Regions from separate parts of the Enterobacter sp. JH25 genome, predicted to be linked through region 1. Evidence: predicted binding sites of a transcription regulator. Region 1 holds the regulator's gene; each other region holds the start of a gene.
The links. The regulator Fur, encoded in region 1, represses iron uptake genes when iron is present. The targets are predictions, from matches to a motif close to ATAATAATGAGAACNACTATCAA.
Positions count from the first base shown of each region.

Region 2: the regulator Fur is predicted to act here: its motif matches at 1,659-1,681, upstream of L2Y28_RS12645 (TonB-dependent siderophore receptor).
Region 3: the regulator Fur is predicted to act here: its motif matches at 3,643-3,665, upstream of feoA (ferrous iron transporter A).
Region 4: the regulator Fur is predicted to act here: its motif matches at 3,752-3,774, upstream of exbB (tol-pal system-associated acyl-CoA thioesterase).

Region 1 is NZ_CP091319.1:1,288,289-1,293,885, forward strand. It holds gene glnS (glutamine--tRNA ligase) at 1-469, shown strand, start outside; gene chiP (chitoporin) at 917-2,314, shown strand; gene chiQ (ChiQ/YbfN family lipoprotein) at 2,362-2,688, shown strand; gene fur (ferric iron uptake transcriptional regulator) at 2,781-3,227, opposite strand; gene fldA (flavodoxin FldA) at 3,519-4,049, opposite strand; gene ybfE (LexA regulated protein) at 4,205-4,492, opposite strand; gene ybfF (esterase) at 4,621-5,394, opposite strand; gene seqA (replication initiation negative regulator SeqA) at 5,578-5,597, shown strand, end outside.
Region 2 is NZ_CP091319.1:2,629,506-2,635,102, reverse strand. It holds gene ldcA (muramoyltetrapeptide carboxypeptidase) at 1-52, opposite strand, end outside; gene emtA (membrane-bound lytic murein transglycosylase EmtA) at 160-771, shown strand; gene L2Y28_RS12650 (flagellar brake protein) at 809-1,540, opposite strand; gene L2Y28_RS12645 (TonB-dependent siderophore receptor) at 1,701-3,803, shown strand; gene L2Y28_RS12640 (alpha,alpha-trehalase) at 4,256-5,597, opposite strand, start outside.
Region 3 is NZ_CP091319.1:4,305,676-4,311,272, reverse strand. It holds gene bioH (pimeloyl-ACP methyl ester esterase BioH) at 21-803, shown strand; gene feoC ([Fe-S]-dependent transcriptional repressor FeoC) at 778-1,014, opposite strand; gene feoB (Fe(2+) transporter permease subunit FeoB) at 1,026-3,344, opposite strand; gene feoA (ferrous iron transporter A) at 3,375-3,602, opposite strand; gene L2Y28_RS20795 (Tex family protein) at 3,906-5,597, opposite strand, start outside.
Region 4 is NZ_CP091319.1:3,853,465-3,859,061, reverse strand. It holds gene yqhD (alcohol dehydrogenase) at 1-454, opposite strand, end outside; gene L2Y28_RS18485 (AraC family transcriptional regulator) at 650-1,549, shown strand; gene yghB (DedA family general envelope maintenance protein YghB) at 1,595-2,254, opposite strand; gene metC (cystathionine beta-lyase) at 2,397-3,584, opposite strand; gene exbB (tol-pal system-associated acyl-CoA thioesterase) at 3,836-4,567, shown strand; gene exbD (TonB system transport protein ExbD) at 4,572-4,997, shown strand; gene L2Y28_RS18460 (hypothetical protein) at 5,089-5,526, opposite strand; gene L2Y28_RS18455 (hypothetical protein) at 5,519-5,597, opposite strand, start outside.

The sequences.
Region 1 (5,597 bases):
GCAGTACAAGCGTCTGGTGCTGGGCAAAGAAGTACGTCTGCGTAACGCCTATGTAATCAAAGCCGAGCGCGTAGAGAAAGATGCGGAAGGTAACATCACGACCATCTTCTGTACGTACGATGCAGAGACGCTGAGCAAAGATCCGGCGGATGGCCGTAAAGTGAAAGGCGTAATCCACTGGGTGAGCGCGCAGCATGCGCTGCCGGTTGAGATCCGTCTCTACGACCGTCTGTTCAGCGTGCCTAACCCAGGCGCAGCGGAAGACTTCCTGGCGGTTATTAACCCTGAGTCGCTGATTATCAAGCAGGGGTATGCCGAGCCGTCTCTGAAAGCCGCTGAAGCCGGTAAAGCGTTCCAGTTCGAACGTGAGGGTTATTTCTGCCTGGACAGCCGTTACAGCACGGCAGAAAAACCAGTATTTAACCGTACCGTGGGTCTGCGTGATACCTGGACTAAGATCGGCGAATAATAACGCTGCTCTGGTCAATGAGAAACAAACGCCGCGTAATGCGGCGTTTTTTTATTTAACGATCATGTCGTTAAGCATCGGGATAATCTTTTAAAGCCAACATTCCAGGTCAATGTGGTGCTACTTATTTTATTTAAAAAAAGTTTGTTGTTTTCCAAAAACTGAAACGCTGAAAAATATATTCTCAATCTCAATGTTACTTACTGAAAATTAGCGTATTCCCCCGCCAGTACTCGCTTCACGGTAAATGTTACAAAGCACTACGAAATATGTGCTCTTCGTCATAATCCTGACTTTTGCCTGATTAAAAGCATTGATAATTCGCGTCGCGAAAAATAACCTAAAGACGGTAGTTAATTCGAGGGTATTTCTGACTACCCCTGACCATTTGGTCTTTTCTGTTTTTCGCCGTTTAAGGCGTTTTAATTCGTCAAAGAGGAATAATCTATGCGTACGTTCAGTGGCAAACGTAGTGCGCTGGCGCTGGCTATCGCCGGTGTGACAGCAATGTCGGGCCTGGTGGTTGCGCCAGAGGCAAAAGCAGCAGGTTTCATTGAAGATTCCACCCTTACGGGCGGTATTTATTACTGGCAACGTGAGCGTGACCGTAAAGACGTCACTGAAGATAAATACAAAACTAACCTTTCTCACTCGACCTGGAACGCCAACCTGGATTTCCAGTCGGGATATGCCGCCGATATGTTCGGGATCGATATTGCAGCGTTCACCGCAATTGAAATGGCCGAAAATGGCGACAGCGGCCATCCGAACGAAATTGCGTTCTCCTCCAGCAATAAAGCTTACGACGAAGACTGGTCCGGCGATAAAAGCGGAATCAGCCTGTATAAAGCGGCTGCAAAATTCAAATATGGCCCGGTCTGGGCGCGTGGTGGTTATATCCAGCCAACCGGTCAGACGCTGTTAGCGCCGCACTGGAGCTTTATGCCAGGTACCTATCAGGGCGCGGAAGCCGGTGCTAATTTTGACTACGGCGATGCGGGGGCGTTGAGCTTCTCCTATATGTGGACCAACGAGTACAAAGCGCCGTGGCACATTGAGATGGACAAGTTCTATCAAAACGATAAAAAAACCAAAGTTGATTATCTCCACTCGCTGGGGGCGAAGTACGACTTCAAAAACGATCTGGTGCTGGAAGCGGCTTTTGGTCAGGCTGAAGGTTATATTGATCAGTACTTTGCTAAAGCCAGCTACAAATTTGATATCGCAGGTAGCCCGCTGAGCACCAGCTATCAGTTCTACGGTACGCGCGACAAGGTCAGCGATGGCAGCGTAAATGATATTTATGACGGCACCGCGTGGTTACAGGCGCTGACCTTCGGCTACAAGGTGGGTCAGGTTGATTTGCGTCTGGAGGGTACATGGGTCAAGGCAGAAGGGCAGCAGGGCTATTTCCTGCAACGTATGACGCCAACCTACGCCTCTTCCAACGGTCGTCTGGATATCTGGTGGGATAACCGCTCTGACTTCAACGCCGACGGCGAAAAAGCAGTCTTCTTCGGCGCAATGTATGACCTGAAGAACTGGAACCTGCCTGGCTGGGCAGTGGGCGCGTCCTACGCGTACGCCTGGGACGCGAAGCCAGCGGATATGGCTACGCCAGACGCCTACTACGATCCGAACTACCGTCTGAAAGAGTCTTCATACAGTCTGGATGCGATTTACACCCTGCAGGAGGGGCGTGCGAAAGGCACGATGTTCAAACTGCACTTCACCCAGTATGACAACCACTCCGATATCCCGAGCTACGCGGGCGGTTACGGCAACATCTTCCAGGATGAGCGCGACGTGAAATTTATGGTCATTGCGCCATTTACCATCTTCTGATGAATGCTGCGGCGGGCTGTGTCCCGCCGTTATGGAGACTGAACATGATGAAAAAAAGGGTAATCGTTGCGCTGCTGGCATTCGGGCTGGTGGCGTGCGCGCAGGATCAGGCGCCGAAAGAAGACTCCCGTCTGAAAGAGGCGTATAGCGCTTGCATCAATACCGCACAAGGTTCACCTGAGAAGATTGAAGCCTGTCAAAGCGTGCTGAACGTGCTGAAAAAAGACAAAGCCCATGAGCAATTCGCCACGCAGGAAAACGTTCGCGTGATGGATTACCAGGCCTGTATTCAGGCGCGTAAAACCGGTAACGATCAGGAAGTGGCGAAGCGTTGCGATAAGATTTGGGACGAGATTCGCAATAACAATAAATAAGTTGCTTTACGCCCGGTGGCGCTGCGCTTACCGGGCTTTTTCCAGGCAAAAAAAAGCCAACCTCACGGCTGGCTCAGAGTATGAACACTGACTTATTTTGCGTCGTGCGCATGTTCATTTTCGCGGCAATCCCCTTCAGCACAGTGACCGTACAGGTACAGGCTGTGGTTGGTCAGGCGGATGCCATGACGGGCGGCGATTTCACGCTGGCGTGATTCAATGGAATCATCGCTAAATTCAATGACCTTGCCACAGTCGAGGCAGATCAGGTGATCGTGGTGGTGCTGCTGAGTCAGCTCGAACACGGATTTACCGCCTTCGAAATTATGACGAGTAACAATGCCCGCGTCATCAAACTGGTTCAGCACACGATAGACGGTTGCCAGCCCAATCTCTTCACCCATATCGATAAGACGCTTATAAAGGTCTTCCGCACTGACATGGTGATTGTCTGGCCCCTGAAGCACTTCAAGGATTTTTAACCGAGGAAGCGTTACTTTCAGGCCAGCTTTCTTTAATGCGGTATTGTTGTCAGTCATGCGGAATCTGTCCTGTTGCTAAACGATTCACTTCAAAAGAAGAAGTGACAGAAAATGCACTTGGGATAATGCGTCTCATTATAGAACTGCCATGGCTAAATGAAAACTGCAAGTCTCAAGCAAAGTATGCTTATAAAAACGTGGTATCACCAACAAACTTGTTCGATGGCACCCACTTTTTACCAGGGGGATATTGTACAGGTCTGGACGAAAAAGTTAAAAGTTTGTAGCAATTAATTTAATCGGTTTTACCTGAACAACGGGCGCAACCGGAGTTGCGCCGCAGGGATATCAGGCGTTAAGGATATCGTCCAGGTTCAGCTCTTCACGAACCTGCTTAACCCATTTTTCTACACGCTCTGCGGTCAGCTCTGGCTGACGGTCTTCATCAATGGCAAGGCCAACGAAGTGATCGTCATCTGCCAGACCTTTGGAAGCTTCGAAGTGGTAACCCGCTGTTGGCCAGTGACCAACAATCGCCGCACCGCGCGGCTCAATGATGTCACGAATAGTGCCCAGCGCATCACAGAAATACTCAGCGTAGTCTTCCTGATCGCCACAGCCAAACAGGGCAACCAGCTTGCCGTTGAAGTCGACTTCTTCCAGCGTCGGGAAGAAATCGTCCCAGTCACACTGTGCTTCACCGTAGTACCAGGTCGGGATGCCCAGCAGCAGGATGTCATAGCCCTCGAGATCTTCTTTGCTGCTCTTGGCGATGTCATGCACATCAGCAACGTCTTTACCGAGCTGTTTTTGAATGTTTTTTGCGATATTTTCAGTATTGCCGGTATCACTGCCAAAGAAAATGCCGATGATTGCCATGAGTAAAATAACCTCTTGAAACTTAATGGTATGGTGGCGCAAATTGTCCACGGATAAGGGCAATAATAGCAGAACAGGCAACCCTGCGGAAACAGCTATCACGCAGGACTGCACTCTGTGCTACATGAAAAAGGTAATATTGGGGATTTTCTGACTCACGCCTTGCCGCGTAACGTCTCAAGCTGGGCGATCAGCATCTCTTCGATCAGTTCGCTGCGGCTGATGTTGCGCGCGTCAGCTAACTCGTTAAGCGCATCGACGGCATCGGCATTCAGCTTGAGTTCGACACGCTTAAGCCCACGATTTTTATCGCGTTTAAGCTGGTTGCGTTTATTGATACGCAGCTGTTCATCGCGCGAAAGCGGATTCGTTTTCGGTCGTCCCGGTCGACGCTCATTCGCGAACAGATCTAGTGTCGTACGGTCCGTTTGTTCTTTGGCCATGATTCTGAGACTTCGGGGGAAACACGCCGCCCTGCTAATGCCCGGGCGATAAGCGCGCCATCATACATCACCCATATCCACACGCCAACGACTGGAAGCCCGTCGTCTTCCGGTCGCTGGCTTTTTAATCAATTCGCTGTATCAGTAAGATAGCGGCGAATGGCGCGCAGGACCGCATCCGGTTTTTCCGCGTGGACCCAGTGCCCGGCACCGGCGATGACGTGAGCGCGAGCCTGCGGAAATTGCGCCAGCAGCGTGTCACGATACGCGTCAGTGACGTAAGGGGAGTTGCCGCCGCGAATAAAGAGGGTAGGGTGCGGCCAGGCGGGGACATTTTCCCACCCCACAATATGCGAATACTGATCCCACAGTACCGGGACGTTAAAGCGCCATTGTCCGTCAACAAAGGATTTCAGCAGGAACTGGACCACGCCTTCTTCATCGAGATGCTCGCGCATAACGGCTGCCGCCTGCTGGCGTGTGGAGACGCCTGACTCTGTCACAGCATTGATCGCAGCGAAAATCTCATCGTGACGGCGAACGTCGTAATTGACGGGCGCAACGTCAATGACCACCAGACCGGAAATTCGCTCAGGGGCCAGCGCTGTAAGCGCCATCACCGCTTTACCGCCCATTGAATGCCCGATGAGCGTCGCTTTCTGGATATTATTCGCATCGAGGGTGTCCCGCAGATCCTGCGCCATGGCTGCGTAGGTCATCTCCTCCGAGCGTCCTGAAAGACCGTGATTGCGCATATCAACCTGGAGGATCTCGTGATCGGTCACTAAATCGCGCGCCAGCACGCCCAGGTTATCCAGACTACCAAACAGGCCGTGAACCAGTACGATGGGAGAATTATTGTTCGGCGATTGTGCAGTTTGCGCTCGGGTATTCAATTTCATGGCAAAGTTCTTTTTTTAGGTTTGTCAGGTTAGGGTATCATGTTGACCATTCTGCCGCCCGGGGGCAAGGATCCAGTTTAATCTGACTTTTGCCGCCAACCTGGTTTGACGCTATCCGCTGTTGGGATTAGACCTTATAATCTCAACGACTTGTATTCAGATAAGATATCGCACTGGATTAAGATGAAAACAATCGAAGTTGA
Region 2 (5,597 bases), 1.3 Mb from region 1:
CCTCCTGGTTGATGCAGTAGCCCGACGGTGCGATGAGATGAAACTGAGGCATGGCAATTCCTTGCTGAATGAGAATCTAATTGTCTATATCATGCCGCTTATACGCCGCCTGCTTCAAGGGGCGACGTACCGCGATGACCGGCTATAAGGATAGATGACGTGAAATTGAGATGGTTTGCTTTTTTGATTGTGTTGCTCGCTGGCTGTAGTTCAAAACATGATTATAAAAATCCCCCCTGGAATCCTGAAGTCCCGGTAAAGCGGGCCATGCAGTGGATGCCGATCAGCGAACAAGCCGGGAAGGCCTGGGGCGTGAGCCCGCGCCTGATCACCGCGATCATCGCCGTGGAGTCCGGCGGTAACCCGACGCTGGTGAGTAAATCGAATGCGGTGGGGCTGATGCAGTTAAAAGCCTCTACGGCGGGAAGAGAGGTCTATCGCTACATGGGCTGGAAGGGACAGCCATCCACCAGCGAGCTGAAAAACCCGGAACGTAATATCTCTATGGGAACCGCTTACCTGAGCATTCTGGAGCATGGCATTCTGAAGGGGATTGACGATCCGGAAGTGATGCAATATGCGCTGGTGGTGTCGTACGTTAACGGAGCTGGTGCGCTGCTCCGAACCTTCTCATCCGATCGCAAAGAGGCGATAGAAGAGATTAACGATATGGATAAAGATGAATTCTTCGAACACGTTGTGAAGAATCATCCGTCAGCACAGGCTCCACGTTATATCTGGAAAGTACAGAAAGCAATGGACGCCATGTAACGTCTTTGTCGGGCGGCAGCACGCTGCCCGACGCCTTTCAGCGCACTTTATTCGCGCGTTCCCGCGCTTCACGCTCCAGTGAAAAAATGATGCGCTGTAGTTCGCGCTCGGCGCCTGGACCGACATTCAGAAAGCGAAAACTCAGTCGCGGCGTGGTAATGGTTTCGTTTTTGCCGTCCACCACCTTGCGCTCGCTGATGGCAATCAGCTGGGCGTCAAACCAGAAGCGTCCCCATCCGCCCATATCCAGCTCGATCTGACTAAAACGCATACCTTCCACCAGCCCCTCCGGCTTCGGCATATCCATCAACGCTCCCATGCCGCCCAGCGACAGGTCGAAGAGACGAAAGCGGATCTCTTTTTTGTCCGGCATTTTCGCCTTACAGAAGTAGGCCGGGTGAAGCGGGGCGCTGATGCGAAAATACTCGCGGCGCTGCACGAACCAGAGATTAGCGGGCAGGGGGGTGATAAACGCAGGCAAACCCTGGTACACGATCGTGGTCAGGCGAGGCAGTATAAACTCGACTTTAGCCCCCTGCGTTTCGGCCATCACCGAGAGGTTTTCTGCCTGTAGCGCGGCACGGTTTTCATCGCTCTGGCTACCCAGATCCACGATCAGGTGTTCTGCCGTCACGTCCAGGATCTTGCTGATAAACTGGCTGGTTGACCAGTTGATGCGCAGCGGCACCTCGCCCTTTTTCAGGTCGCGTAACACCCCTAATACAGCCAGCGGATTTTGTTTCAGGAACTGCTCACTGTAGCTACTCACGCCAGATGGCTCCTCGATAGATGACAGACTGTCTCTGGGTTATCGGCACGCTGGCATGAAACTTAATACAAACGATCTGTTTTTCTCCGCTGATATTGATTCGGTAATAAAAATGATAATAATTGTCGTTCCCAATATCATCTAATAATAAGACGACACTATGAGCACCTCACGTTTTGCGTTATGCGCGTTGGCAGGCGCCGTTACGCTGGCATTGCAGACACAGGCTTTCGCAGAAGAACCCACCATCGTGGTAACCGGTACAGAGCAGGGCAGCGCGCTCCCTGCCTGGACCAATAGCGCCACGAAATCAGCCGTCGCGGAAAGTAAAACGCCGCAGGTGATCAACACCATCGCCGCTAAAGAGATTGAGCAGCGGCACGCCAGTTCGGTAAACGAAATCCTGCGCTATGCGCCGGGCGTTTCCACGGAGGTGCGCGGGAGCACCTCTTACATGAGCGAGTACAAAATCCGCGGGTTCAACGTCGATCAGGAGTTCTACAACGGCCTGCAACTTCCCTATAACGTCACCGGGAACACCAAAGCGCGAATCGATCCGCTGCTGATTGAGAGCGTCGATATCCTGAAGGGGCCGTCATCCGTGCTGTATGGCGGCGGCTCCCCGGGCGGGCTGGTCAATATTCAGAGTAAAAAGCCGCAGAAAGAGGCGAAAACGGAACTGGGCTTTAATACTGGAAACCGCAAACTGAAAGAGGGGTACCTGGATTCCACGGGGCAGATCGCGAACAGCGACTGGAACTATCGTCTGCTGGGCAAAGCGACGGAAAGTGACGAACAGGCGCACACCACGCGCTATGAAAACTATCTGGTGGCCCCCTCCGTGACCTGGCAGCCGGATGACAAAACGCGCCTGACCATTGACGCGCTGGCGCAAAATACGCCGAGCCTGACGCCGTCTGATCCGATGCCGCTAAGCTATCTGCGGTCTAAATACGCCGATCGTCGTGACTATGCCGGGGATGAGTGGAGCGGCTTCAAACAGCGCCAGTGGATGCTGGGCTACAGCTTTGAGCATGAGTTTGACAGTGGCTGGGGCTTTAACCAGAAAGCGCGCTACTTTGACGTGGATACCCACCAGCGCAGCGCCTATTCCACCGGGACGGGCAGCGAGGTCTTCCAGCTTAACCGCTTCGCCTATACCACGGATGAAGATTTGCAGAGCTTCAACATTGATAACCAGGTTACCCGAACCGTCGCGCTGGGGGACTGGCAACATCATCTGCTGGCGGGCTTTGACTACCAGAAGCTGAACTCTCACTTCCATTATCGTTACGCCTCGTCCACACCGGGTATCGATATGCGCAATCCGGATCACTCGCAGATCGATAACGATGCGCTGGGGCTTGAAACAGCGCAGAAAAACCGTCTCGGCTATCAGCAGAATGGCTATTACCTTCAGGATCAGATTGCGTTTGGCGGGCTTAACGTGCTGGCCAGCCTGCGCTTTGACGACTACCGTTCCGTCACCACCAACTATCTGCAAAACGGTGACAAAGCCTGGGTATCGCAGGATCGCCTCACCAAACGACTGGGGGCGCTTTATGCCTTCGACAATGGTCTCTCGCCGTTTATCAGCTATTCGGAAGGTTTCGCACCGGTATCGCCGCAGGGTACGCTGACCGCGAAAGACGTTAAGCCCACCACCAGTAAGCAGGTGGAGGGTGGGGTGAAATATCTGCTGGCGGAATATGCAACTACCTTCACCGCCTCGGTGTTTAACATTCGTCAGAAAAATGTGGTGACCAGCGATCCGGGCTTCCTCAACTACCGACAGACCGGGGAAGTGGAATCGAAAGGCGCGGAGCTTTCCGCTATTAGTCGTCCAACGGATAACCTGACGCTGATTGCTAATTATGCCTACACCCACGCCATCAATACCGAAGATGACAAGTACCAGGGCAAACGACCGACGCAGGTCCCTGAGAACGCCTTTAATCTGTGGGGAGATTACACCTTTGACAGCACGCCGCTGAGAGGGTTAACGCTGGGGGCTGGTGCACGCTACACCGGGCCGATGGAGATCTCGCCAGCCAATGATGCAGGCAAGCTGGGCGGTACGACGCAGTACGATCTGGCGGCATCTTACCGCATGGGCGAACTGGCGCCATCGCTGGAGGGGCTGACGCTGAAAGCGAGCGCGCAGAACGTCACCAACAAAGAGACGCTCACCTGCTATGACGCGACCAACTGCTGGATAGGCCGCGACCGCACCTTCCAGGTCGGGGCGAACTACAGCTTCTGAAAAAAGCCCGGTGGCGCTACCGCACTGAACAGTCCCCTCGCCCCTTTGGGGAGAGGGTTAGGGTGAGGGGAACATACGGCTGTGGTGGTCATTCCGTTCACTTTATGTTCCCTGCTACTCTGTAACGACATGATCGGTGAACGTGCCAGGGTGGCTCAGTCGCCACCACCCTGGCGACCCGGGCTCCCGGCGGTAAATCGCCGCTTCGCGGTGCCCTCGGCTTATTCCTTCCGGCTTATCGGGTACGGGCGGAGGTACCGTCCCTGTAAAGCCCGCCCTCTCGGCGCATCCCTGCGCCTCGCCCCGGCCTTCAGGAAACGCCTCAGCGATTTACAGCCGGACCAGGTCATCGCTGAAAGCTCTCAGTTATTCTGAAGGCAGCGTTATCGCTTCTGCTTTGAAATCACTGGGGAACCCTCGCCCCTTTGGGGAGAGGGTTAGGGTGAGGGGCGCTACTGCGCCGCCTGTTTAGCAGGTGCAACATCATCGTTTGCCGCAAACTGATTCTCCGGTACGCTGTCGCACGGCTTCTCTTTCGGGCAGACCATGTCCAGCATCCTGAGCGTCACACCGTTACTCCAGCCGAAACCGTCCTGCAACGGATACTCACCGCCGCCACCGCCGGTACCGGTCGAAGAGACATCGTACTTCTCAACCAGTTTCTTCTCGCGATCGTAAGTATGCTGAACGTTTTTCAGGAAACGCCAGGTCACGTCCATCGCCACTTTCTGCTGACCATAGTTCTGCAACCCTTCCACCGCTACCCACTGCAACGGCGCCCAGCCGTTCGGCGCATCCCACTGCTGCCCGCTGTTGATGGTGGTGGTAGAAATACCGCCCGGTTTCAGCAGGCGCGACGATGCGGCTGCGGCCACTTTATTGGCGCGATCCTGTGATGCGGCCTTCACATACAGTGGGAAGAGGGCCGCGGCAGTCAGCTGATTACGCACCTTCCTGGTTTTCAGATCGTAATCCGCATACCAGCCCTCTTTATCGTTCCACAGGTGGCTCTCCATGGCTTTCTGACGTGCGGTGGCCAGCGCGTCATATTTACTTGCGCTTGCGGTATCCCCGTCTTCCTGGCTGGCACGGGCCAGCAGTTTTTCCATCTTAAACATCAACGCATTCAGATCCACCGGCACGATGCTGGTGGTGCGGATGGTACCCAGCTTCTGGGGATCGTCCATCCAGCGGGAGCTGAAATCCCAGCCCGAGGCCGCGGCAGAGCGCAGATCACGGTAAATCTCGGTGGCCGGACGGTTAGGGTTATTTTTGGCGGTAGTCACGTCATCCAGCCACGACTCAGGGCGTGGCGTGTCCAGATCGTCCCAGTAGCGGTTGAGGAGGGAGCCGTCATCCAGCTTCACCACGCGTTTGTTTGCCTGACCAGGCTGGAGCCCATCAGCCCCCTCCATCCAGTAGGCATACTCCTTCTCCATCTGCGGACGGTATTTCTTCAGTGCGTCGCTGTCATGCGTGGCCAACAGTTCCACCATCAAAGAAAAGAACGGTGGCTGAGAGCGGCTCAGGTAGTAGCTGCGGTTACCGTTAGGGATATGGCCCCAGGTATCAAGCTCGTATGCGAAGTTGTCCACCATGTCGCCGATCTTATCCCAGTGGCCGCTCTCGGCCAGCCCCAGCATGGTGAAATAGCTGTCCCAGTAATAGACTTCGCGGAAGCGTCCTCCCGGCACGACATAGGGTTTTGGCAGAGGCAGGAGGGAGTCCCATTTGTTCGCTTTGTCGGTGGTGCGGGTCAGCACAGGCCACAGATCGTCTATGTGTTCGCGCAGG
Region 3 (5,597 bases), 1.7 Mb from region 1:
AAAAAAGAGAACGTTAACTGATGAAGACGCTGTGGTGGCAGACCGTTGGGACGGGAAATTGTCATCTTGTGCTGCTGCACGGATGGGGACTGAACGCCGAAGTGTGGCGTTGCATAAGTGAGGAACTGGCCTCGCAATTTACGGTACACCTGGTGGATCTGCCGGGGTATGGCCGTAGCCACGGCTACGGCGCGATGACGCTCGAGGACATGGCGGAGCAGGTTCTGGAAGCGGCGCCGCAAAAAGCCGTCTGGCTCGGCTGGAGCCTGGGCGGGCTGGTGGCAAGCCAGATTGCGCTGCGCCATCCTGAGCGGGTCCAGGCGCTGATCACCGTTGCCTCATCACCCTGTTTCAGCGCCCGCGAGGCGTGGCCGGGCATCAAACCTGAGGTGCTGGCCGGGTTCCAGCACCAGTTGAGCAAAGATTTCCAGCGGACGGTGGAGCGTTTCCTGGCGTTGCAGACGATGGGAACAGAAACCGCCCGTCAGGACGCGCGGATGCTGAAGCAGACGGTGCTTTCCCTGCCGATGCCGGAGGTTGAGGTGCTGAACGGTGGACTGGAGATCCTGAAAACGGCCGATCTGCGTGAGCCGCTGGCGTCACTGACGGTGCCGCATCTGCGTATTTATGGCTATCTGGATGGGCTGGTCCCGCGCAAGGTTGTTCCGCTGCTGGATGCGCTGTGGCCGGAGAGTGAATCAATGGTGGTTGCCAAAGCGGCACATGCGCCGTTCATCTCTCATCCTGCTGAGTTTTGTTCGGCGCTGACCGGTTTTATCAGCGAAGCGTCCACCACTCCCTGAGGCAGGCTTTACCTTCCGGACAACTTTTACAACTGCCGGACAGACAACTGTCCGGCTCTTCCTGAATTCGCACGGCTTTCCCCATCGCCTCCAGCCTTTCCAGCATGGCATCGATCATCGGCTGCGGCGTATGCAGGCTGAGGCTGAGCTGCTTCGCCTCCATTCGTCCCTGTAACGCCAGTAAGTCACGGACCTGAATCAACGATGCCATCTTTTTTTCCCTCAGTGACAGTCGCCCGCAGGGCTACTACAGCAGGTCGTTGGGGTTTTGCGCGTTGCCAGCAGGTTAACGTCAACGCGGCTACGTGCCCGGCGCAGCAGGCCAATCACCATCACGTTAAACAGGATCACCGCGAGGATACAGACCAGGCTGTAGCGCGGATGCTGGCTGTAATTGACGGTTTGATAAAACACGGTCGCCAGCGAGTAGGCAATGTTCAGCCCCCACAGAATGGAGAAGCCCATCCAGCCGCGGCTGGACTCACGGGCAATGGCGCCCATGACCGAGATGCACGGAATATAGAGCAGGACGAAGATCAGGTAGCTGTAGGCCGCCGACGCGCTGCCAAATTTCTGGCCCATCACGCCCATTGCTCCGGTCGCCATTACGCCGTCGCCTTTGCTGGCTTCAATCGGGTTCGCCAGCACGCTCAGGCTGAAGGTGTCTTTCAGGCTCTGCCAGGTCTCTTCTACTGCACCCAGAAGTTCGTCACCGAGGCTGAACTCTGCCGGGTTGAACTCCTCTTCCTGGATGTTTTCCGCGGTGTAGAGCGTGTTCAGGGTGCCGACAACCACTTCTTTTGCCATCGCGCCGGTGAACAGGCCCACGGTTGCCTGCCAGTTGTCTTCCTGTACGCCAATCGGTTTGAAGACCGGCGTAATGATCCGGCTGACGGAGGCAAGGGCAGAGTCATTAATGTTGTCCGCGGCCTGGCCGCTCAGGGTGAAGCTGTTCAGGGCGCTCAGGAAAATGCTGACCACTACAATCACCTTACCGGCGCGCAGAACAAAGCCCTTCAGGCGCTGCCAGGTTTGAATAATCAGGCTTTTCAGATGCGGAACGTGATAAACCGGCAGTTCCATCACGAACGGCGACGCTTCGCCACGCATGATGGTGTGCTTCAGCATCAGGCCGGTGAGAATAGCCATCACGATACCCAGCACATACAGGGAGAAGACGGCAAGCGCCCCTTCCTGACCAAAGAACGCCGCGGCAAAGACCGCGAAGATCGCCAGACGTGCGCCGCAGGACATGAACGGCGCCATCATGATGGTCATCAGGCGTTCGCGCGGTGCGTCCAGCGTACGCGCGCCCATGACTGACGGCACGTTACAGCCAAAACCGACAATCAGCGGCACGAAGGATTTCCCCGGCAGCCCCAGCGCCTGCATCAGGCGGTCCATCACGAAGGCGGCGCGTGCCATGTAACCGGAATCTTCAAGGAAGGAGAGGAACAGGTACATCATGCCGATCTGCGGCACCAGCGGCAGGACGGTGTTGATCCCGCCGCCGATCCCCTGCGCAAGGAAGATGGTCAACCATTCCGGGAAGTGGAGGGTGTAGCCCAGCCACTGAATACCGTGCACGAAGATAGCGACTGAGCCGCCATCAAAGATGGGTTGTAATGCACCGCCGATGTTTATAGCGAGCAGGAACATTACGTACATCACCAGTAAAAAGATTGGCAAACCGAGGAAGCGGTTGAGCACAATCTTATCCACGGCGGCGGTGAAGCGGCTGGGTTCAGCGGTTAATGCATTGCTGACCACGTCACAGATAGCGGCGATGGCCTGATAGCGCGCATCCGCAATGTGCAGGGCCGGGTCATCCAGCTCGTCGCTCAGGCGAGCCTGTGCAACGCTCAGTTTATCCGCCGCATCGCCTGCGTAGGCGCGGCTGTAGATATCGCCTTCCAGCATTTGCAGGCCAAGCCACAGGCGCTGTCTGGCGGGCATGGCGTTGTCCATCTCCTGCGCCAGCTGCCCGGCCTCGCGCAGCAGCGGCTGGGCGTAGTGCACCAGTTCGACGTCGGCATTGCCCGTGTGGCGGTCAATTGCCAGCTTCAGGGCGTCAATGCCGCGCGCGCGGGTAGAAACCAGCGGAACCACCGGGCAGCCCAGACGGGCGGAGAGGGCGTCGACGTCGATGCGCAGCTTTTGCTTCTCGGCGATGTCGAGCATGTTAAGCGCCACGATGCAGGGGATCCCCAGCTCCAGCAGCTGTAGCGTGAGGTACAGATTTCGTTCGAGATTGGAGGCATCCACCACATTGATGAGCAGATCCGCGTCGCCGCTCAGAATATAGTGGCAGGCAATTTGCTCATCGAGAGAGGTCTGAGATGAAATTGTGGTGAGTGAATAGGTCCCCGGTAAATCAACCAGCGTGACCTGATTATCTGTCGTTGTGAACTGGCCTTCTTTGCGTTCAACCGTTACGCCTGCCCAATTTCCCACACGCTGGCGTGCGCCGGTTAACTGATTAAATAAGGTTGTCTTGCCGGAATTAGGATTGCCAATTAAGCCAATAGTTAATTTTTTCATTGTTTTAGACTCACTGAAACCGCTGGCTTGTTAACGGGATAAAGATTCAACTTCAATTAATGCGAGGTCTTTTTTACGCAGAACCAGATTAACGCGTCGGGTTTCGATATGAACAGGATCGCCCAACGGCGCCACGCGCACCACCTGGAATGATGAGCCGGGTAGCATGCCCAGTGACAGTAGCTTCTGCCGATAGGCCGGGCTTATCTCACGGGTAAAACCGATAATTTTCCACGCACTTTCTGGAGTGAATTGCATAGCGCCTGATTCCACGAGAGGTTAAATAATCAACACTGCGATGATAATGAGAATAGTTTTTATCAGCAATAATAAAAATGTGACGGGATGTTGTTAATCGTATTAATTTGCGGTCTGCTTGACCTTGCTCAATATTTGCGGGAATACCCGGGAAGGAATAAAAAGCGTATTTGTTAATGGAGTGATAAATAGCGGTTTAAATATGGATATGCAATCGGTTTCATATTTTACGATATAATTTTTCCCCTCACCCCGGCCCTCTCCCCAAAGGGGCGAGGGTTAGGGTGAGAGGCATTTACAGGATTAGCGTTTCTTACCCATCGCCGCTGCCAGAGCATCCATCATCGCGCTGTTGCCTGCTGGCTGTGCGTCACGTCCGCGTGGCTTCGCGGCTTTCGCTGCCGGACGCTGCTGTTCACGGCCACCGCCATTACCGCCACGGCGCGCGTTAGTGTCGCCCGGCTGCTCGTCCAGACGCATGGTCAGGGCGATACGCTTGCGCTGAAGATCCACTTCCAGCACTTTCACCTTCACGATGTCGCCCGCTTTGACCACGGTGTGCGGATCTTCAACGAACTTGTCGGCGAGGGAAGAGATATGCACCAGACCGTCCTGATGCACGCCGATATCCACAAACGCGCCAAAGTTGGTGACGTTGGTTACCGCCCCTTCCAGCACCATGCCCGGCAGCAGGTCGTTCATGGTTTCCACGCCGTCAGCAAAGGTCGCGGTTTTAAACTCAGGACGCGGATCGCGGCCCGGTTTTTCCAGCTCTTTGATGATGTCAGTGACCGTCGGCACGCCGAACTGTTCGTCGGTAAAATCCACCGCTTTCAGGTTACGCAGCGCGCTGCTGTCGCCCATCAGGTCTTTCAGCGCCTGCTGGGTGGCGGCCAGGATACGCTCGACAACCGGATAGGCTTCCGGGTGAACGGTAGAGGCATCCAGCGGGTTATCGCCGTGGTTGATGCGCAGGAAGCCCGCGCACTGCTCAAAAGCTTTCGGCCCCAGACGGCTCACCTTCAGCAGCTGCTGGCGGTTCTGGAACTGACCGTTCTCATCACGCCAGGCGACGATATTCTGCGCCATCATACGGGTCAGGCCTGCTACGCGGGTCAGCAGCGGAACGGAAGCGGTGTTCAGGTCCACGCCGACGGCGTTAACGCAGTCTTCCACCACCGCATCCAGCTTGCGCGCCAGCTGCGTCTGGCTCACGTCGTGCTGATACTGGCCCACGCCGATGGATTTCGGGTCAATTTTCACCAGCTCCGCCAGCGGATCCTGCAAACGACGGGCGATAGAGACCGCACCGCGCAGGGAAACGTCCAGTTCCGGGAACTCCTGCGCTGCCAGCTCAGAGGCGGAATAGACAGATGCCCCCGCTTCGCTGACGATCACTTTCTGCGCCGTCACTTTCGGGAACTGCTTCTGCACGTCGAGATAGAAACGTTCGGTTTCGCGGGACGCCGTACCGTTACCGATGGCAACCAGCTCAACGTTGTACTTCTCGCACAGCGCGGCGACCACGACAGCCGCTTTCGCTGCCTGACCGGTATGCGGGTAAATGGTGTCGGTGGCAACCAGCTTGCCGGTGCCGTCAACCACGGCCACCTTCACGCCGGTGCGCAGACCCGGATCGAGACCCATGGTGGCGCGCAGGCCAGCCGGCGCAGCCATCAGCAGGTCGTGCAGGTTACGGGCGAAGACGTTGATCGCTTCGTCTTCGGCGCGCTCGCGCACGGTGCCCATCAGCTCGGTTTCGAGGTGCATGAGCACCTTGATGCGCCAGGTCCAGCTCACCACGCCTTTGCGCCAGCTGTCCGCCGGGGCGTTGTTCAGGCGCAGGCCCAGATGGTCGATTATGATCTGCTCACAGTGGCTCTCTTTAGGCGGCTCGTCAAACTGCGGATCGGCATTCAGGGAGAGTTGCAGCACGCCTTCGTTACGACCGCGGAACATCGCCAGCGCGCGGTGAGACGGCGCGGTAGAAATGGG
Region 4 (5,597 bases), 2.1 Mb from region 1:
TGACCGCGCCTTTGTTGGACTCAGAGCCGGTGGCCGGCAGCGTCAGCACGGAGCCCATCGGGATCGCACTGCTGATGTCGCTGCCGCCCGTTTCCAGAATATGCCACGGGTCGATGCCGTCAGCGTAATGCGCTGCCGCCGCGATGAATTTGGTGCCGTCCAGCACGGAACCGCCGCCCACCGCCAGCAGGAAAGTGATCTGCTCCTCACGGGCGATTTTTACCGCGTTCATCAGCGTTTCATAAGACGGGTTAGGCTCGATACCGCCGAACTCGCGTACGTCCAGCCCTTCCAGAGCGCTGTAAACCTGATCCAGTACGCCGGTTTTTTTCACGCTGCCGCCGCCGTAGGTAATCAGGACGCGGGCGTCCGTCGGGATTTGCGCGCGCAGGTCAGCGATAGCGTCTTTACCAAACAGAATGCGGGTTGGGGTGTGAAGATTAAAGTTGTTCATGGCTTGTTCCCTGTAGTGGGTAAAAAATCGTGGTGGCGCAGAAGGCAACCTGATGCTGCACATTGTGGCGGGCAGGCGCTATCCTCTCAATGCACATTCCTGCCGATGTCTTGCCCATTTCTACAGCGCTCTGGAGAAACGGTAAGAAAATGCGCACACTGTTAGCGTCGGAAACCGTACCCGGAGTAACTGAAAATGAACCGTGATGCCATCTGCCGCCAGCTAACGTCGCAGATTAAAAGACTGATAGATAACGGAAATGATTCGGCTGAGCTGTTGCCGGATATCCGATTGCTCTACGGTACCCAGCCCGGAACGCGCACCCCGGTGATGTATCAGCCCGGCATCGTGTTTCTCTTTTCTGGCCATAAGATTGGCTATATCAATGAGCGCGTGTTCCGTTACGACACCAATGAATATCTGCTTCTGACTGTACCTTTACCCTTCGAATGTGAAACTTTCGCGACAGAGGAGGTACCGCTGGCCGGGATCCGCGTCAACGTCGACATTCTCCAGTTGCAGGAGTTGCTGATGGAGATTGGGGAGGACGAACTTTTCCGGCCGTCGATGGCGGCAAGCGGTATCAACTCCGCGACCTTATCGGAGGAAATTCTCTGCGCGATTGAACGCCTGTTAGACGTGATGGAAAGGCCTCTGGATGCGCGTATTCTCGGAAAGCAGATTATCCGCGAAATTCTTTACCATGTGCTGCTGGGACCGGGCGGCGGGGCGCTGCTGGCGCTGGTAAGCCGGCAAACGCACTTCAGCCTCATTAGTCGCGTGCTGAAGCGCATCGAGAGCCAGTACACGGAAAACCTCAGCGTTGATCAGCTGGCGGCGGAAGCCAATATGAGCGTCTCGGCGTTTCACCATAACTTTAAATCCGTCACCAGCACGTCGCCGTTGCAGTACCTCAAAACTTACCGTCTGCATAAGGCGCGGATGCTGATGATCCACGATGGCATGAAGGCCAGCGCCGCGGCGATGCGGGTCGGGTATGAAAGCGCTTCGCAGTTTAGTCGGGAATTTAAGCGTTACTTCGGCGTCACGCCGGGGGAAGATGCGTCACGTATCAGAACCATGCAGGGAGCGTGAGGGGAAACGGAGGCCGGGTAAGCGGTAGCGCCACCCGGCTTTTATTTATGCGCTGCAATACTTTTTCTTGATCACCACCGCAATGGTCCCCACCAGCCCTGCAACCAGCAGGAAAATCGGCAGGATCATCAGGAAGGTCATCACCTGGTCTTCATGGCGCTTAACAAAGGGGATCATATTCAGCGCGTAGCCGAGTGTGGTAACCACGCCCACCCAGAGCAGGGCGCTCAGCCAGTTGAAGAACTGGAAGCGGCGGTTAGAGAGGCCTGAAATACCCGCCATGGTAGGCAACAGGGTGCGAACGAACGCCAGAAAACGCCCGGCAAGCAACGCCAGCAGGCCGTGACGGTCAAACATGCAGGTCGCGCGCTGATGATATTTATGCGGCAGCTGCGCCAGCCAGCCTTTCACCACGCGGGTGTTTCCAAGCCAGCGCCCTTGCAGGTAGCTCAGCCAACAGCCGAGACTGGCCGCAGAGGTGAGGATCACCATTGTTGGTGCGAAGTCCATCACGCCCTTGCCGATTAACGCCCCTGCGAGCAGGAGCAGGCTGTCACCGGGTAAAAATGAGGCTGGCAGTAATCCATTTTCCAGAAACAGCGTCGCGAACATCACGAAATAGACAATCCCGACGACATGTGGGTCCGCCAGCGCGGCAAAATCGTGTTGCCAGAGCGCCGTGATGATATTTTGAATAACAGCCATGGACTTTCCTGTGGAACAGCAGATATAACGCTATTGTACTCCCAATTTTGCCTGTCGGGGTTGATCGCAGGCGCATCTCATACAGACTTTTCTGCTTGCGGTGTTCAGAATAGCGTCCAGGGAGTACATGTCAGCCAGCACTTTACACGATGCGCTCAAATCCTGCCGATAAATCCGCAATTAAATCGTCCACATTTTCCAGCCCGATATGCAGGCGGATTAAGGTCCCCTCGAAGTCCACCTCGCCGCCCGGGCGCAGGGCCGCAATCTGCTCCGGCTGATTGGGCAGGATCAACGATTCAAACCCACCCCATGAATAGGCCATGCTGAAGAGGGTAAAGTTATCCAGATAGCTTGCCAGCTCGGCGTCATTCAGGCGCTTCTTAAGAACAAATGAGAACAACCCGCTGCTGCCCGTAAAGTCACGTTGCCAGTATTCGTGGCCCTTGCTGCCAGGCAGCGCCGGATGGTTAACGCGCTCCACCTGTGGATGCAGCGCCAGCCACTGTGCAATTTGCATGCTGCTTTCGTGATGCTGACGCAGACGCACGCCGAGCGTACGGATGCCCCGGCTGGTCATGTAGGCGGTATCGGCATCCACCATCTGGCCCATCAGGTAGGCGTTTTCACGCAATTGCTCCCAGCAGCGGGCATTAGATACCGCCGTACCGATCATGCCGTCTGAGTGGCCAATCAGGTATTTGGTCGCCGCCTGAATGGAGATATCGATGTCAAATTCCAGGGCTTTAAACAGCACACCTGCCGCCCAGGTGTTGTCGATCATGATGATCGCTTCCGGCGCTATGCTGCGCACCGCCTTCACGATGGCCGGGACATCATGCACTTCCATGGTGATGGAGCCGGGAGATTCCAGGAACACAACGCGCGTGTTGGGCTGAATAAGCCCGGCAATACCGGCCCCAATCAGCGGATCGAACCAGCTGGTAGTGACGCCGAGCTTGCTGAGTATTTTGGTGCAGAAGTCCTGGCTTGGCTCGTAGGCGGTATTGGTCATCAGGATGTGGTCACCCTGTTCAACAAACGCCAGAATGGTATTGGCGACCGCCGCCGCACCGCACGGGAACAGCGCGCAGCCCGCGCCGCCCTCCAGTTCGCACATGGCTTCCTGCAACGAGAAATGGGTTAACGTGCCACGGCGACCGTAAAACAGCCCGCCCTTCGCGCGATTACGCGTGGCGATTTTTTTATCTTCGACGGTATCAAACACCAGCGAGGAGGCACGCTGGATCACGCTGTTGACCGAGCCCTGGGTGTATTTTTTACTGCGTCCTGCCTGCACCAGCGTGGTCTCAAGCTGCTTTTTAGTCATGTTCGCTAACCCTATTTTTATACGTCTGGACGTCCAGACTACCACGATTGTCAGGATGTGCATCCGGATGCTTATCGAATAAGCAGAAAATATTATCAAATATTCGCATAAGAAATTTTTACTGCGTAAGCGCAAGGAAAGTGAGCGAAAATTACGGCACTATGTAAATACTAATGAGAACTACTATCAATTCGACGACGTTTTGATATTATTACGTTCAGATTGTGTGATTTGCGTCCTGGAGATACAGAGTGGGTAATAATTTGATGCAGACGGATCTCTCCGTTTGGGGCATGTATCAACATGCTGACATCGTCGTTAAGGTTGTGATGATCGGCCTGATTCTGGCGTCCGTGATCACCTGGGCTATCTTCTTCAGCAAGAGCGCCGAACTTCTTTCACAAAAACGCCGCCTCAAGCGTGAGCAGAAGCAGCTGGCGGAAGCCCGCTCTCTGGATCAGGCTTCTGATATCACCTCATCCTTCCATGCGAAAAGCCTGACTACCCTGTTAGTGAACGAAGCGCAGAACGAGCTGGAACTCTCCGCAGGCAGTGAAGATAACGAAGGCATTAAAGAGCGTACCGGCTTCCGTCTGGAGCGTCGCGTTGCGGCCGTGGGTCGTCATATGGGCCGCGGTAACGGCTACCTGGCGACTATCGGCGCTATCTCCCCGTTCGTCGGCCTGTTCGGTACCGTCTGGGGCATCATGAACAGCTTTATCGGTATCGCCCAGACGCAGACCACTAACCTTGCGGTCGTCGCGCCGGGTATCGCAGAAGCGCTGCTGGCAACGGCTATCGGTCTGGTTGCCGCTATCCCTGCGGTAGTTATCTATAACATCTTCGCGCGCATGATTGGCAGTTACAAAGCCACACTGGGTGACGTTGCCGCGCAGGTTCTGCTGCTGCAAAGCCGCGATCTGGACCTGAACGCCAGCGCCGTTAAACCGGTGCATGCGGCGTCCAAACTGCGCGTAGGTTGATTGTATGGCAATGCGTCTTAATGAAAATCTGGACGATAACGGTGAAATGCATGAGATCAACGTGACGCCGTTTATCGACGTCATGCTGGTTCTGCTGATTATCTTTATGGTTGCCGCGCCGCTGGCGACGGTGGACGTGAAGGTGAATCTGCCAGCGTCCTCCAGCCAGCCGCAGCCGCGTCCGGAAAAGCCTGTCTACCTGTCCGTGAAGGCCGATAAGTCCATGTTCCTGGGCAACGATCCGGTGACGGATGCCTCGGTTATTCCGGCGCTGGACCAGCTGACCGGCGGCAAGAAAGACACCACCGTCTTCTTCCGCGCGGATAAAACCGTCGATTATGAAACCATGATGAAGGTAATGGACACGCTGCATCAGGCGGGATACCTGAAGATTGGTCTGGTCGGCGAAGAGAAAGCGGCCGCGAAGTAAAACGAAGGCGAAGCCGCCTTCCGTGCCGGGTGGCGGCTTCGCCTTACCCGGCCTACAATCTCAGGCTAGCGCCGCCGGGCGAACCACGTTGTCAGCAGTTAGAAGATGTTGTTGACGCCTCTTCATCGAGCGCCACGCAGGTGACGTTTGATGTGCGATAGTTGCCCTCCGAGAGTTTTCGGGTCAGGCGCAGGGTGGCTGTCTCGCGTGCCAGCAGGTACTGATAGTTCGTCTCCAGTCGCCCAAGGATCTTCTCTTTAAGCTCAGGGCGCTGCTCAATAATAGCGTTCATCACCGCGCCGTAAATCTCCTCTTTGGCCTGCAAGGCATAAATTTCCCGACGGTTCTGCCATTTCAGGCGCACCAGCGTGGCCGGAATCGAAACCAAGTCCTGCGTTATTCGCGTCATCTCGTCATTTTTTATCTTTTTCAGGGCGTCAAGATTCTGCTTTAAGATAAATTCATCGCTTTTCTTATCATCTAAAGTCAAATAAACGTTATTACCGCTATCATCATTCACGTTAATCATCCCCCAGGTTATAAAAAATGGGATTGCTTTTTTCACGCGTAATTAAGTTAAGCCAAATTTCATTGCCAGCT